DNA from 3 places in the Paraglaciecola sp. T6c genome. Region 3 is predicted to be linked to each of the others. Evidence: predicted binding sites of a transcription regulator. Region 3 holds the regulator's gene; each other region holds the start of a gene.
The links. Region 3 encodes LexA, which represses DNA repair genes until DNA is damaged. Its sites were predicted from a motif close to TACTGTATNNNNATACAGTA; they were not measured.
Positions count from the first base shown of each region.

Region 1 (4,622 bases), 490 kb from region 3:
TGTGCGATACCGATTCGTTGACGCATGCCACCTGAAAACGTTGAAATTTTTTGGTTTTCAAATTCATGTAAGTTGAGCGCATGTAACAATTCAGAGATATCTTGCTCTACATGCGTTCTGGCCACCTGTTTAACCGCGGCTAAATACTGCAAAAATTGTTTTGCCGTTAAATTTTCATAGACAGCAAAGTGTTGCGGGAGCAGGCCTAATCGTTGCCTGATTAAGTGCGGGCAATCTGCCACATCTTGGCCATTTAATTGGATGCTGCCAGAGCTGGGACGCTCCAACTGCGCAATTAACTTAAGCAGAGTCGATTTGCCGGCACCGTTTGATCCGACTAATCCAATTATGCCAGGAGTTAACGTTAAGCTTATGTTATTGAGCGCTGTTTGATTTTCGTCGTACGACTTGCTTAATTTTTGTATTTCCAGCTGAACTTGTTTTTTTGGAAACCTTGCGTTTAACATATTGCGTGACCTCTGTAGGTTACAGAACCCCTATTGTAGGAGCTTATGTGCTACTTCCTACTTGTTACTTTTGACAGGTTTGCAGATTAATAGTGTGATCTTTTGGTAGTTTTACTTACCATTTTTTGCTAGCTTGGTTATTAAATGAACGAGTGCTACATGCTTAATGACGCAAATGCACTCTTCGTGACTAAAATCTAAAAACATTTCCAGCAAGGAAGGGATGATGCAAGTCGAAGAATTCTACGAATTACTAGAAAGTGTAGACGAAAGTAGCTCAATTGATGCTCTAAAGGAAACTTGCGAAAGGTTCTGTCAGCTAATTGATATCCCGTTTTATTTATTGGGCGTCATCGGGCAAACATCCTCATACTCACCGACGATTAGAGTTATTTCGAATTATCCAGAGAAATGGCTCGAGTTTTACTTTAAGGAAAGTGAACAACAAAACGACCCTGTTGTTAAATACATCTTTGAAAAGCAATCTCCTATCCGCTGGGACAAACTCGTTGAGTACCAAGACTTTTCTTCTACTAAAGGTTTGCTCGTTTTCGAAAAAGCAGCGGCATATGGCTTGTACAATGGGCTAAGCATCCCTATTCGATCTACTTCTGAGAATATCGCCGTATTCAGTGTAGCGATAGATGAACGTTCCGATGCGAATAGAGTATTAGATAACGCTCAGATGTTTTGCCACACATTTGCAACGCACTTATTCGAGCGATACGTTCTGCTTGAGATAAGTGCAAGCGACGAAACAGATAGACGGGAGCTAACGAAAAGAGAACTTGAATGCCTGTTTTGGGCTTGTGAAGGTAAAACTGCCTGGGAAATTTCGCAGATAATAAATGTTTCTGAGCGAACAGTTTTATTTCACTTAGGTAACTCAAACACCAAGCTAGGCGCTATTAATCGACAGCATGCTGTCGCGCTAGCGATTAAGAAGGGCATTATTAAACCAAATATCTAATTTAGGTATAAACGATGCTCACTGTTAAATTGTTGTTTAGTCATATCAGATTCAGGACGAGCGTTAAACCTTATCCCCTTACTGAAGTGATAGCTGCTGGATATTTTCCAATCGTTATTCAGTAAGTTTATCGGTTGAGTATTTTCGAGTTCGGTCTGGTGTAAGCATAGATAATAAATCATTTCGTCGACGAGGCCACTCACGATCATTTCTTTAGCTAAATCAGTGTGAACAATGATCAGTCCACAGGTCATCTTATGTTCGCACGCGTGTGCTAAAAGTTTCTTCACGTCCAGTAAACTATTGACAGTGTGATGTTGAACAGCTTGGTTAGCATTATTTTTTGTGTTGCTGACATTGAATGGCAAACAACCGGGCTCTTCAGCTACAAACTCCATATTGCCAACCAACCTTTTTATATAGTTGATCGCTTCTATATCCCCATCAAACGTAGAGAAATCCGCTTTTCTGCCCGACAGATCAGCACACGTGATACAACTTATCCAAGGCCTTTTCTTTTGTTCGTTGGTCTGCATGGTTATAACCGTCCCGAGATCCATCAAGGCATTGTTGATAGCAATAACGTTGATATTATTAGAAAGAAAATTGGTTTTATGATTGTCACTAAACCTAAAATGAGCAGGTATACGCGGATACAGAATGTTGACGATACCTGCGTCGGTGGCACTTTTAACCAGTGCGTTACTATCCTTAATCAAAGCATTTGGAGGCAAGGACAAGTAAAGGTCTGCCCCGGCACCACTTGCCTTTATCTGACTCAGTAGCAGAGCTTCAGATTCCAGCTGAGTGCTTCCTTGAAGCTTTAGTATCTTGCCCTTAAGACAAAATAACCAAGCTGCGCCACAATAATGTGAAATAGACGCTGCTTTATCTATTACTAACGACAAACAGCGAGAACGTAAGGCAAAAATATTGTTGTTCATTGCGGTATCCACTTAACTCCATTTCGATATTTTAGCTGCTTTAAATTTTTATATATCCTGTTAGATCTGACGGTGTTTTATAAAAATACTGTCAGATACTACAGGAGAAAATTATTGGAATTAGGCTAGGGACAATGATTAAAACCCTACTGTAAAATGTGATAGCTGAATTTATTGAATTTCGTTGAATATGCTTAGTTGCAAGTTAACTAAACTAGGTTCAACGCAATGAGACAAATAAAAGTAATAGATAAAAACAATAATGAATTTGGACGTAATCCAGAGTTAATTAATGATATGTTCAAATTAAGATCTGAAGTCTTTAAAGGGCGATTAGGTTGGGATGTCGAATCTGATAAAGGCTTGGAAAAAGACTTTTTTGATAACCAGCAGCCAAGTTATATTGCTATGTTGAATGAGAGCGATGATATTGTTGGTGGATGGCGTGCAATACCAACAACAAAAAGTTATATGCTAAAAGATATATTCCCAGAGTTATTGAGAGGGGAGTTAGCACCTGAGGAAAAAAATATTTGGGAAATAAGTCGCTTTGCTATTAGTAAAAATAGAACAGGGAAATCTGCTCGAGTCGCAAGCGAAGATACAGCTGCTTTAGTAAGTTCATTTTATTCATTTGCGATTAAAAATGGCATTACAGATTATGTACTGGTAACCACCACGGCCTGTGAGCGAATTCTTCGGTATTTGGGCGTAAATATGCGCAGAATGGGAGATGGTCAGGCGATGCAAATTGGGGTAGAGAAATCTGTCGCCCTATGGGTTAAAGTGGACAACAATTTAAATATTAATCCTATTCATTAACAATATATTCCTATACTATTGGGCGCTCGTTTTTTGTACGTCGCCCGAACATTCATCTTTTTTACTTCCCAACTGTTTTCTCATTTTCCCCGAAATAGATATCAAATATCTTAATAAATATAATCTATTGAAATGGTGTTTTAGATCATTTCTCAAACGCTCTTATGCCTTATAAAAAGGGATAGGTGAACAGTGTTGTCTGTATCCTGTTAAGCGCTTGTATTGTCATTTTAAACAGGTTAATGCAGTTCCCTAGGCTATTTTAACTAATCTACAGCTGCGCAAGCGAAGCTCGACTTCATGAACATAAGCTACTGCATACAAAAAGGTGACTGAGTTAGGTACGCCTATATCATTGAAGTAACTGTGGTTTTTTTAGTAAGTGAGCGTTTACTTTTTCAGCCTTCAGCCTTCAGCCTTCAGCCTTTAGCGAATGATGATAAGTCAGGGTGCTGATATGTGTTTCAAAATTGAGGTGGCACGAAATATTAAAAATTATCGTTTGCTGATATACATTCGGTGGGGAAAATAAGCGTGATGATGAGTGAAAGACTGCGCCAGGATTCAAATTACCACTGGCGCCGTATATGCTAAGCCAAAGTACTTGAACTAATCAAATCAGAAGCTTGTGTAGCAGCATCCATAATTTGCGGATCGATTTTGTCATAGAGTTGATTTAACAAATCGGAGTTTGCAATCGCTGTTATATTTTCTACTTCATCTGTTTTTACAATGAAGTAATAGTTTGTCATTGAATAAAAGTGTACACCGTTTACTGAAAATGCCGAGCCTTTCATAAAGAATCCTTTTTAAATTAAGGGCGGCTTGCACCGCCAGGTCACTTATTAGCTAACAGAAACTTTGCTAGCGATGTCGTTAATGCTATTGGCTGCATGTGTCGCTGCATCAAGTAATGCAGGGTCCACTTTGTCAGCGAGTACGTTCATAAGGTCGGTGTTTACTGCAGCAGTTAAGTCACCTAGTTCTTTTGCGTCATATACCAGCGCATAGTCAGTAAATGCGATGAAATTTACGCCTTGGGTTGCGAAGTTAAGTTGCATGGTGTTTCTCCTTTTTTAGTGTGTGATTAGCTAACAGATACGTTGCTAGCGATGTCGTTAATGCTATTGGCTACTTGTGTCGCTGCATCAAGTAATGCAGGGTCCACTTTGTCAGCGAGTACGTTCATAAGGTCGGTGTTTACTGCAGCAGTTAAGTCACCTAGTTCTTGCGCGTCATATACCAGCGCATAGTCAGTGAATGCGATGAAATTTACGCCTTGGGTTGCGAAGTTAAGTTGCATGGTGTTTCTCCTTTTTTAGTGTGTTATTAGCTAACAGATACGTTGCTAGCGAGGTCGTTAATGCTATTGGCTGCATGTGTCGCTGCATCAAGTAATGCAGGGTCCACTTTGTCAGC
Region 1 covers NC_008228.1:415,559-420,180, forward strand. The annotation lists gene PATL_RS01825 (ATP-binding cassette domain-containing protein) at 1-467, opposite strand, end outside; gene PATL_RS01830 (helix-turn-helix transcriptional regulator) at 691-1,437, shown strand; gene PATL_RS01835 (hypothetical protein) at 1,434-2,381, opposite strand; gene PATL_RS01840 (acyl-homoserine-lactone synthase) at 2,610-3,203, shown strand; gene PATL_RS01845 (hypothetical protein) at 3,794-4,000, opposite strand; gene PATL_RS01850 (hypothetical protein) at 4,049-4,264, opposite strand; gene PATL_RS01855 (hypothetical protein) at 4,291-4,506, opposite strand; gene PATL_RS01860 (hypothetical protein) at 4,533-4,622, opposite strand, start outside.
Region 1: a site for LexA is predicted at 2,468-2,487, ahead of PATL_RS01840 (acyl-homoserine-lactone synthase). Genes of this name have one in related genera too.

Region 2 (4,622 bases), 800 kb from region 3:
ATGACTAAAAATCTTCAGTGATTTATCGACCATAGAATGACAATATATACAGGTCGTAAACAGTCATAAGCCAAAAGAGCGAAAAGCAAAGAGTACGTAATGAACGCGTTAATTGAAAAAGACATTCAGACTATCCAGTCTATAGAAGCTGTGCCGCATATAATGAAGATGCTGTCAGATGCCACCGGATTGCGCTTCATTTGCATTGCACGGGTTACAGATGAGAAGTGGACGACCTGCGCGGTATTCGATCAAGTCAACTTCAACCTTCTTCCCGGTGACGAGCTTGATATATCTACCACCTTTTGCATTCAGGTAAAAAGGTCAACTCAGCCGATTGTTATTGAACATGCTCTAAAAGATGATCACTACAGCAAAAGCGAAATTCCAATCATGTATGGGTTTGAAAGCTACTTTTCGTTTCCCATTTACAATAAAGACGGTGATTTTTTCGGCACGCTGTGCGGTTTAGATCCCCTACCGATAAAGTTGAAAACGGTTGAGATTCAACAACAAATTAAGTCATTCGCTGAGTTGATTTCTCGCCAGATTGAAGTTGACGAACAGCTCATCACTGCCCAATCCGAGTTATTCAACGAGAAAGCAGCGGCCAAACTTCAAGAGCAGTACATTGCCATTCTAGGGCACGACTTAAGAACACCATTATCTGCTTTGACTATGGGGGTCAGTTTTTTAAAAGACCAAGTAACGGACGCCACCTCTCAAAAAATACTCGCACGCATGGACAGCAGCGCAACAAGAATGAAACGCTTGATTAGCGATGTGATGGACCTAACCCGAGGTAAAATGGGTAACGGCATGCAGTTAAACGTTAAGACGGTGAACAACCTAGAAGATATTCTTACCCATACCGTTGATGAGCTCTCTGGGCTGCACCCCCAGCGTGAAATACAGACTCACATTGATATCAAGGGCTCGGTTAATTGCGACCCTGAGCGAATCGCCCAGTTGCTATCTAACCTGTTAATCAACGCCATTGTGCATGGCGACCCGCAGCAAGCTATTGAGGTGACATCACAGATAGAGAGCGGACTATTCTCACTGAGCGTGAGTAATGGCGGCGAGCCAATAAAACCAGAGGTGATTGATAAACTGTTTCAACCTTTTTGGCGCAATGAAAGCAACAAGCAAACCGGCGGCCTAGGTTTGGGTTTGTTTATTGCTTCCCAAATCACCTCTGCTCATGACGGTACATTATCCGTTTGCTCAGACGACAGCAGAACGACGTTCACGTTTCAGGCAACTATTGGCATGAATGCGATTGAAGGTTAGTGAATGATGATGTCTAGCGCGTCTATTGTTTTAACTACTTTTTATTAACTCGCCTGTTAAAACGACTAAAAATCTTGAATAGGGCTGTCATCAGCCCTGCCCAATACGACTTGATAAAGGCATATCGTGCCGCCCCCATGTATTACGCTGGAATGCCATTTTGACTCCCAAATAAAGCCAAGAGAAAACCAGCTCAAAGCATGAGAGAAAATTTAAGATAGGCCTAGCTAACGCTTTCAAAACAACACGGCGTCAGCAACACCAATATAAAACTTGTCCAATCAACGTTATAAACACGAGCCTAAATGAAACACTGTAAACTCGATAGGTGACACTGCGCCCTACCCTATCTTTGAAACTAGCAGAGCGATAGCCAAAAAGGGATAACGTCGCTATTAAAATGCGCTTGAAGCTCCCCTAACGAACACATTTCATACCTACCTAAACCTAGACGCTTGCCTAACAACTGACTTAGCGCGCCGCTTCCTTCTCAGCGTTCAATATTCTTGTCAAAACCCGCAACCGGCCTGATTTAAAGTACTTAAATTCTTGTTGTCGGAATATCCACCTTGAAGTCGGTCCGAGCTATTACGAAATTTTAAATACGGATCTATTTATAAGTTTGTTGAAAGTGCGTTTCGTTGCAAAGGTGGTGAAAAAGAATGTGTATAACAGGCCCTTTAGGTTAAGGGCTGTGATGGGGTAAGCAGTGATAGGGTCTGAGTACTTTTTGCGGCAACCGTCTCGCCTATTAAAAAGCATTCTGCCCCTTTTTACTAATAATCCTTTTAATTTAGAATGCAAATTGTACTGTATATTTATACATGATATAAACCCTAAGATAATTTAAAAACCAAATAACGGATACACACGTGTTGTTTCATCATTTCTGACAGAATCGACCGCTTTTGTGTATTTGCTAAGAGAAAGTAATAATCTGCGATGCATGACAAACTGATTCAAAAACTCGAGATCCTCTCAGATGCAGCTAAGTACGATGCATCATGTGCAAGCGGTACGGCAGGTAAACGCAAGGCTGGGAAAACTGATAAAACGGGCATTGGTTCGCTTACTGGCGGTACAGGAATATGCCACAGTTTTACCCCTGATGGCCGCTGTGTCTCATTACTAAAGATACTAATGACGAACTACTGTATTTACGATTGTCACTATTGTATCAATAGAGTATCAAGTAGTGTTCAACGTGCTCGTTTCACTGTGAAAGAAACGGTAGATTTGACACTGAATTTTTATAAGCGCAACTATATCGAGGGCTTGTTTCTTAGCTCAGGTATCGTCGGTTCCCCTGACCTTACAATGGAAAGCATGGTGCGTATTGCAAAGTCGTTACGTATCGATCACGGGTTCAAGGGGTATATACACCTTAAAACAATTCCCAATGCCTCGCCTGAACTACAGGCTGAAGCGGGTTTATATGCCGACAGGCTTAGCATTAATGTAGAAATGCCGACCCAGCCTTCATTAAATAAATACGCGCCAGAAAAAGACCTCGGCGCTATTCATAGCTCGATGAATACTCTGAAAGACAAAATAGCCGAGCATAAAGTAGATAAAACGCATACCGGCAAACGTCCACCTCGCTTTGCCCCTGGCGGACAGTCTACTCAAATGATCATAGGGGCCGATGGCTCAAACGATAAAGTCATTTTGGGAACAAGTGTTAAACTTTATAGCCAACAAAAGCTACGCCGCGTTTATTACTCTGCGTTCTCGCCAATACCTGATGCGTCTGAGGTTTTACCGCTCAAGCCAGCGCCTTTGATCCGCGAGCACCGTCTTTATCAGGCTGATTGGCTATTGCGTTTTTATGGCTTTAATCTTGATGAAATCTTGCACGATGACATGCTTGATATGGACCATGATCCTAAACTCGCGTGGGCATTGCGCAATCGTCATGTATTCCCCATCGATTTGAATAAAGCCGACAAACTGATGTTGTTACGAGTACCTGGTCTTGGTGCGCGCACCGTACAAAAAATTGTAGCGATCCGCCGTTATACAAAGCTTAACTGGATGGATCTCACTAAAATGCGTTTGCCATTACAAAAGCTAAAACCTTTTATTACTGTGAATGATTACTCACCTGCTATTCACTTACTCGATAGCAATAATTTTGAGCTGCAGTTCAAACAGCCAAAACAGTTTGAGCTCTTCGGCGCCTAAACGACGTAGCCTCAAGATGAAAAAAATTACCATCACTTCCGTGCCCGGATATAACGAGTGGCGCAAAGCATCAAGAGAATGTTTAGCGCAAGCTATCTCCCCTGAAAACATTATTTGGCAAACTTCAGAGTCCATACAGGACGACTTGTTTGGCCATCCTGAAGAGGTTATTGCGGCCCCTAAAGGGCAAATGAAACACACCATTCCCAAGTCAATATTAATGCTTTTTAAATACGCGTTGTGTCATCGAGATGCTAGCCGCTTCGCACTGTGTTATCGGGTTTTATGGCGCGTTATTTTCGAGAACAAAAACCTTATTCAGCTAAAAACTGACGAAGATATAATGCAGCTTGTTACTTTAGCCAAAGCGGTAAAACGTGATGCATACAAAATGAGTGCTTTTTTGAGGTTTAGAGAAGTTGCGCTTGACGGACAAGAGCACTTTATCGCTTGGTATGAACCCGAGCATTTCAGCTTAGAGGTTAAACTCGACTTCTTCCAAACTCGCTTTAAAAATATGCGCTGGTCGATACTGACGCCTTATAGGGCTGCCCATTGGGACACTGAAAAGCTAGTGTTAGAAGATAATCCCGACCCGAGTGTGTGTCCTGATGAAGACCGTATCGAAAAATATTGGCTCACTTATTACACTAATATATTTAATCCCGCCCGTATCAAAAAGAGCGCGATGCTAAGCTCAATGCCCAAAAAGTACTGGAAGAACATGCCTGAAACAGCACTGATTGACGATATGATTCGAAATTCAGATGCAAGAGCTCGCAAAATGATTATCGATGGGAATAAACGCTAATTTCGATGATTTTTAGTAGCTCAGAAATATTCATGTTACGTACTTCCAGTTTTATTCCTCAGCTTTTATATCTTCGTTAGTACTGCCATCTTTTTCTTTCTTGCTTTCAAAAAGTTCGTCTAAATTTAATTGGAAGCAATACCATAGACCTAAAGCACTAAGGAACACGAAAAACAGCGCCATTAAAGGTGAATAATAGAATACGGTATACTCTGTTAAGGAAAGTTTTCCCGCCACCTCCTTTAAATAAACCCTGCTATCTTCAGGAGCATCATAACCTTCATTTGATACAACGTAAAAATAACGTCCCTCCTGAGTATTCAATAAATCTAAT
Region 2 covers NC_008228.1:4,309,844-4,314,465, forward strand. The annotation lists gene PATL_RS18365 (GAF domain-containing sensor histidine kinase) at 100-1,293, shown strand; gene PATL_RS18370 (putative DNA modification/repair radical SAM protein) at 2,236-3,477, shown strand; gene PATL_RS18375 (TIGR03915 family putative DNA repair protein) at 3,494-4,288, shown strand; gene PATL_RS18380 (hypothetical protein) at 4,340-4,622, opposite strand, start outside.
Region 2: a site for LexA is predicted at 2,102-2,121, ahead of PATL_RS18370 (putative DNA modification/repair radical SAM protein). Genes of this name have one in related genera too.

Region 3 (4,622 bases):
ATGCCACCGCATTTTTGCGTTTTAGGGAGATGATAGTGCCAAAGCTGTCTTGGGATACTTCGAGCTTATTTAGCTTTAACGTATTTTCTACCAATGCTTTGCCATCAAGCTCAGGGATGCTAGATAAGTCACTGTAAGGCGCGGCCTTTAACAAGTCTAGGTAGTCGTCAATGGCGCGTTCAAGTTCATCCTGTGCCATTGCATGCTTCTTAGCGGAAAGTAAACACATGGCGCACAGTGACATACCGCTGACAGCGGCCGCTTGGTTGATTCGGCCCATAACATCATTGGCTAAGGTATTCACGGCAGGGGTTAACCAACGTGGTTTTTTATCGGGTTCTAAATTTTGTGCTTCACGCCAATCTGGCACTTCGCTATCAAGAAAGTTGCTTAAATTAATTGGATCACCGAAATTTAAAAATCCGTTTCCGTAGTTTTTCAGCTTACGTACCGCGGAGAACACCTGAAAAAAAGATTCTTTCTTTTTGTCTGTTCCTTTGAGCTCTTTCAAATAGCTTGAAACTTCCATAACGTGCTCGTAGCCAATGTACACAGGTACAATACTGACGGGGCGGTTAATGCCTTTAATCAGTCCCTGAAGGGTCATGGCTAACATACCTGTTTTAGGCGGTAGTAAGCGACCTGTTCGACTTCGGCCTCCTTCAGGATAATACTTCACGGAATAGCCTTTGTTGAAAAGTAGCTCTAAATACTCTCTGAATACCGCGGTATACAGCTTGTTGCCGGCGAAGCTGCGACGTAAGAAGAATGCGCCACATTTTCGTAAAATTCCGCCAATCGGCCAAAAATTGAGATTGATACCCGCAGCAATATGCGGTGTAACTAAGCCTTCGTGATAGATGACATAAGTTAAAAGGAGGTAGTCCATGTGGCTTCTATGGCACGGCACGTAGATAATTTCGTGGCCATTTTGCGCTAACGCCCTGACTTTATCGGCATGTTTTACTTCAATGCCGTTGTATACTTTGTTCCATATTTTTGTGAGTAAGCGGTCGCCAATTCTTACTAACCCTTCGCGATAATCTGCGGCAATTTCATCGACATATTTCTTCGCTTTGGCTTGTATCTGGTGATTTGACTGCTTCTTGCTGCGCGCTTCGTCGCTAACTGCTTGGCGAACAGAGTCTGCGCCCAATACTGCGTTATATAATTCCTGTCGTTCGAGTAACATTGGGCCTATGAGATTTTGGCGGCGACGATGAAAGTGCGTGCCCGCTAAGCGGATAAGCTTGTGGCCTATTTCTTCATCACTGCCTTTTAAATCTGCCATGGTGCGAGAGGATACAGCCTTGCTGTAACAAACGAAGTTATCTCTACCTAAAAACAGCACAATAAAAAACTTACGTAACCAGTTTGGAGATACCTGATTAGCGATAATATCTGACCAGCCGGATAGCTTTCGGCCGGGTGCTCTGCCCCAAAAAATGGAAACGGGGACGATTTGCAAGTCTAACTCTGGGTGCTCTCTGTGGAGCTGGAACAGACGAGTAACATCATCTGCAATTTTGGTGATCTTCACTTTTCGAGTAAGCAAAGAACGTGGTTGTTGTAAAAACAAACATGCGGGTAATTCCTTACCACCGATTTGCACCGGCTCGGAGGGCTTAGGCAAGCCTAGGGAATTGGTAGACATTTTTAAAGCAAATTGATCAGTGACCGAGTGTGTGCGCAATAGATAAATAATGGGTTTGGTGTTATCGATCCCAAGTTCGGTCGCTATATCTGTAGGAATGCTATTAACTTTAACCAGCCATTTTAGCGGAACAGATATCATTGTCAGCAGCAGTTTATGCAGCCATGCCATAAGAGTGGTACCTAGATAATGAAAGACCTGTATAGGATACCACGTTATTCGGCTTTTCCACCCCGCGTAATCAGTTTACAGGTCAGAGGTCTTATAGAAAATTACCTTTAATAAACAACAAAGAAGAAAAATTTGAGATTTAGCAACGACTGTATATACTCACAGTTAAACTGTATGAAACAACAGGCTGTGTATGCGTCCACTAACTCCCAGACAAGAAGAAGTCTTGCAACTGATTAAAACCACCATGCTAGAAACAGGCATGCCGCCAACACGTGCAGAAATAGCACGGCACCTTGGTTTTAAATCGGCAAATGCGGCTGAAGAACACCTCAAGGCTCTGGCTCGTAAAGGAGCAATTGAGATCTTGCCCGGCACGTCAAGAGGTATCAGGCTCACTGAGCCTTTAGAAGATCAATTAGAAGACCAAGGTTTGCCGCTTATTGGTCGTGTTGCCGCCGGTGAGCCCATTTTGGCTCAAGAGCATGTTGAAATGCATTACAAAGTTGACCCAAGTTTATTTAAACCCAGCGCTGATTTTTTACTTAGAGTTAGCGGCATGAGTATGAAAGACATTGGTATTTTGGATGGTGATTTACTGGCCGTGCATAAAACAACGGATGTGCATAATGGTCAGGTGGTAGTTGCGCGAGTAGATGAAGATGTAACCGTTAAACGGCTTGAGCGAAAAGGTCGACAAGTCGTACTACATGCTGAAAACGAGGATTTCCAACCTATTAAAGTCGATCTAGCGACGCAGCCTTTTAATATCGAAGGTATCGCTGTGGGTGTTATTCGTAATGCTGACTGGATGTAGTTGAACATTTTTCAGGCAGTTTGCTGTTACATTATTGATCATTTTCGAGCTTCGCAATGGAGTTCGAAAATATTATTTTATTCCATGAAAACATCCCATCTTACCTACCTCATATTGCCTTTTCGCATATCATTTAATCTATGTGTTTGTTACTGAGTTGTTAACGTAACACACTGATAGGCTGATTAAAATTTGGTCAATTGAATATAAAATATACAAAAAAACTGGACTACTCCCCCTATTTTGAGTAATGCTTGTTACACGATTAACAAGTCAGTAACAAAACTTGTCGCGTGCTGAACCTTACAATAATAAATTAGAACGTAGAGTTTGATGGTTATCACCACTATTTTACGCGTTTGACAAGCAGGGGGTCGAGTGAAGAAAATTTCGTTGAGTGTTATGGCAATGTTAGGTGCATTTAATTGCAGCACCGCTTTTGCAGATTCAGTGTCCGACTTAGATCAGTACCAATTAAACATGCGCAAAGGTGTGACTGATATCAGCGCCGAGGTATATGACCTACATATGTTGATGTTCATCATATGTGTGGTTATCGCTGTTGGTGTGTTTGGCGCTATGTTCTACTCCATTTTATTTCATCGTAAATCTCGTGGGGCTAAGCCTGCAAACTTCCACGAGAGTGTTAAAGTTGAAATCGCTTGGACCGTCATCCCTTTTATTATCCTCATTGTAATGGCTATCCCTGCAGCCAAAACGTTGATCGCTATGGAGGATGCCAGTGAACCGGAAGTGACGGTGTTGGTAACAGGGTCACAATGGAAGTGGCACTACAAGTACATGGATAACGACGTCGAATTTTATTCTCGCATGGCAACTCAAGCCGATGAAATCACAGGTAAATTAGACAAGGGTGTTAATTACCTCTTAGAAGTAGACCAACCTTTGGTGATCCCTACCGATAAACGTGTGCGTTTTCTTATTACCTCAGACGATGTTATTCATTCTTGGTGGGTACCAGACTTCGCAATCAAGCAAGACGCTAATCCAGGTTTTATTAATGATGCTTGGGCTAAGGTCAATGAACCGGGTATTTACCGTGGGCAGTGTGCTGAATTATGCGGAAAGGATCACGGGTTCATGCCGGTTGTGGTTATCGCAAAAGAGCCCGCCGAATATGATAAGTGGATAGGCGAGCGTCAAGCCATCCAAGAACAGGCAAAAGCTGAAGAGCAAAGATTACTAGCAATGAACATGAGCAAAGAAGAGCTCATGAGCAATGGTCAAAAAATTTACAATTCTGCATGTGCAGCCTGTCATATGCCTAATGGTGAAGGGTTGCCAGGGGTATTCCCAGCATTAAAAGGGAGTGACATTGCGCTGAACGATATGGCTGCGCATATTGATATCGTGCTTAACGGTAAATCAGGTACCGCAATGGCCGCCTTCGCTAAACAGTTAACAATGTCAGAACTTGCCGCAGTGATTACCTATGAGCGAAATGCGTGGGGTAACGATACGGGTGATCTAGTTCAGGCGAAAGACATTAACGCTGCATTAAACGGGCAGTAGGGAGACGATCATGAGCACAGTAACCGACACGATCCATCACGAAAACGATCATCACGAGCATCATGCGCCCCCTTCAGGTATTAAGCGCTGGTTGTACACGACAAACCACAAAGACATAGGCACGCTGTACCTTTGGTTCGCATTTATCATGTTCTTAACCGGCGGCGCGATGGCGATGGTCATTCGGGCGGAATTGTTTCAGCCGGGCCTGCAGATAGTTGAGCCTAACTTTTTCAATCAAATGACCACAGTTCATGGCTTGATCATGGTGTTTGGTGCTGTTATGCCTGCTTTTACAGGGCTAGCTAACTGGTTAGTGCCTATGATGATTGGCGCGCCAGACATGGCTTTGCCTCGCATGAACAACTGGAGCTTCTGGATCTTACCCTTTGCGTTCTTGATTTTACTGTCTTCGTTATTTATGGAAGGTGGCGGTCCTGCATTTGG
Region 3 covers NC_008228.1:5,108,293-5,112,914, reverse strand. The annotation lists gene plsB (glycerol-3-phosphate 1-O-acyltransferase PlsB) at 1-1,825, opposite strand, end outside; gene lexA (transcriptional repressor LexA) at 2,019-2,642, shown strand; gene coxB (cytochrome c oxidase subunit II) at 3,045-4,175, shown strand; gene ctaD (cytochrome c oxidase subunit I) at 4,186-4,622, shown strand, end outside.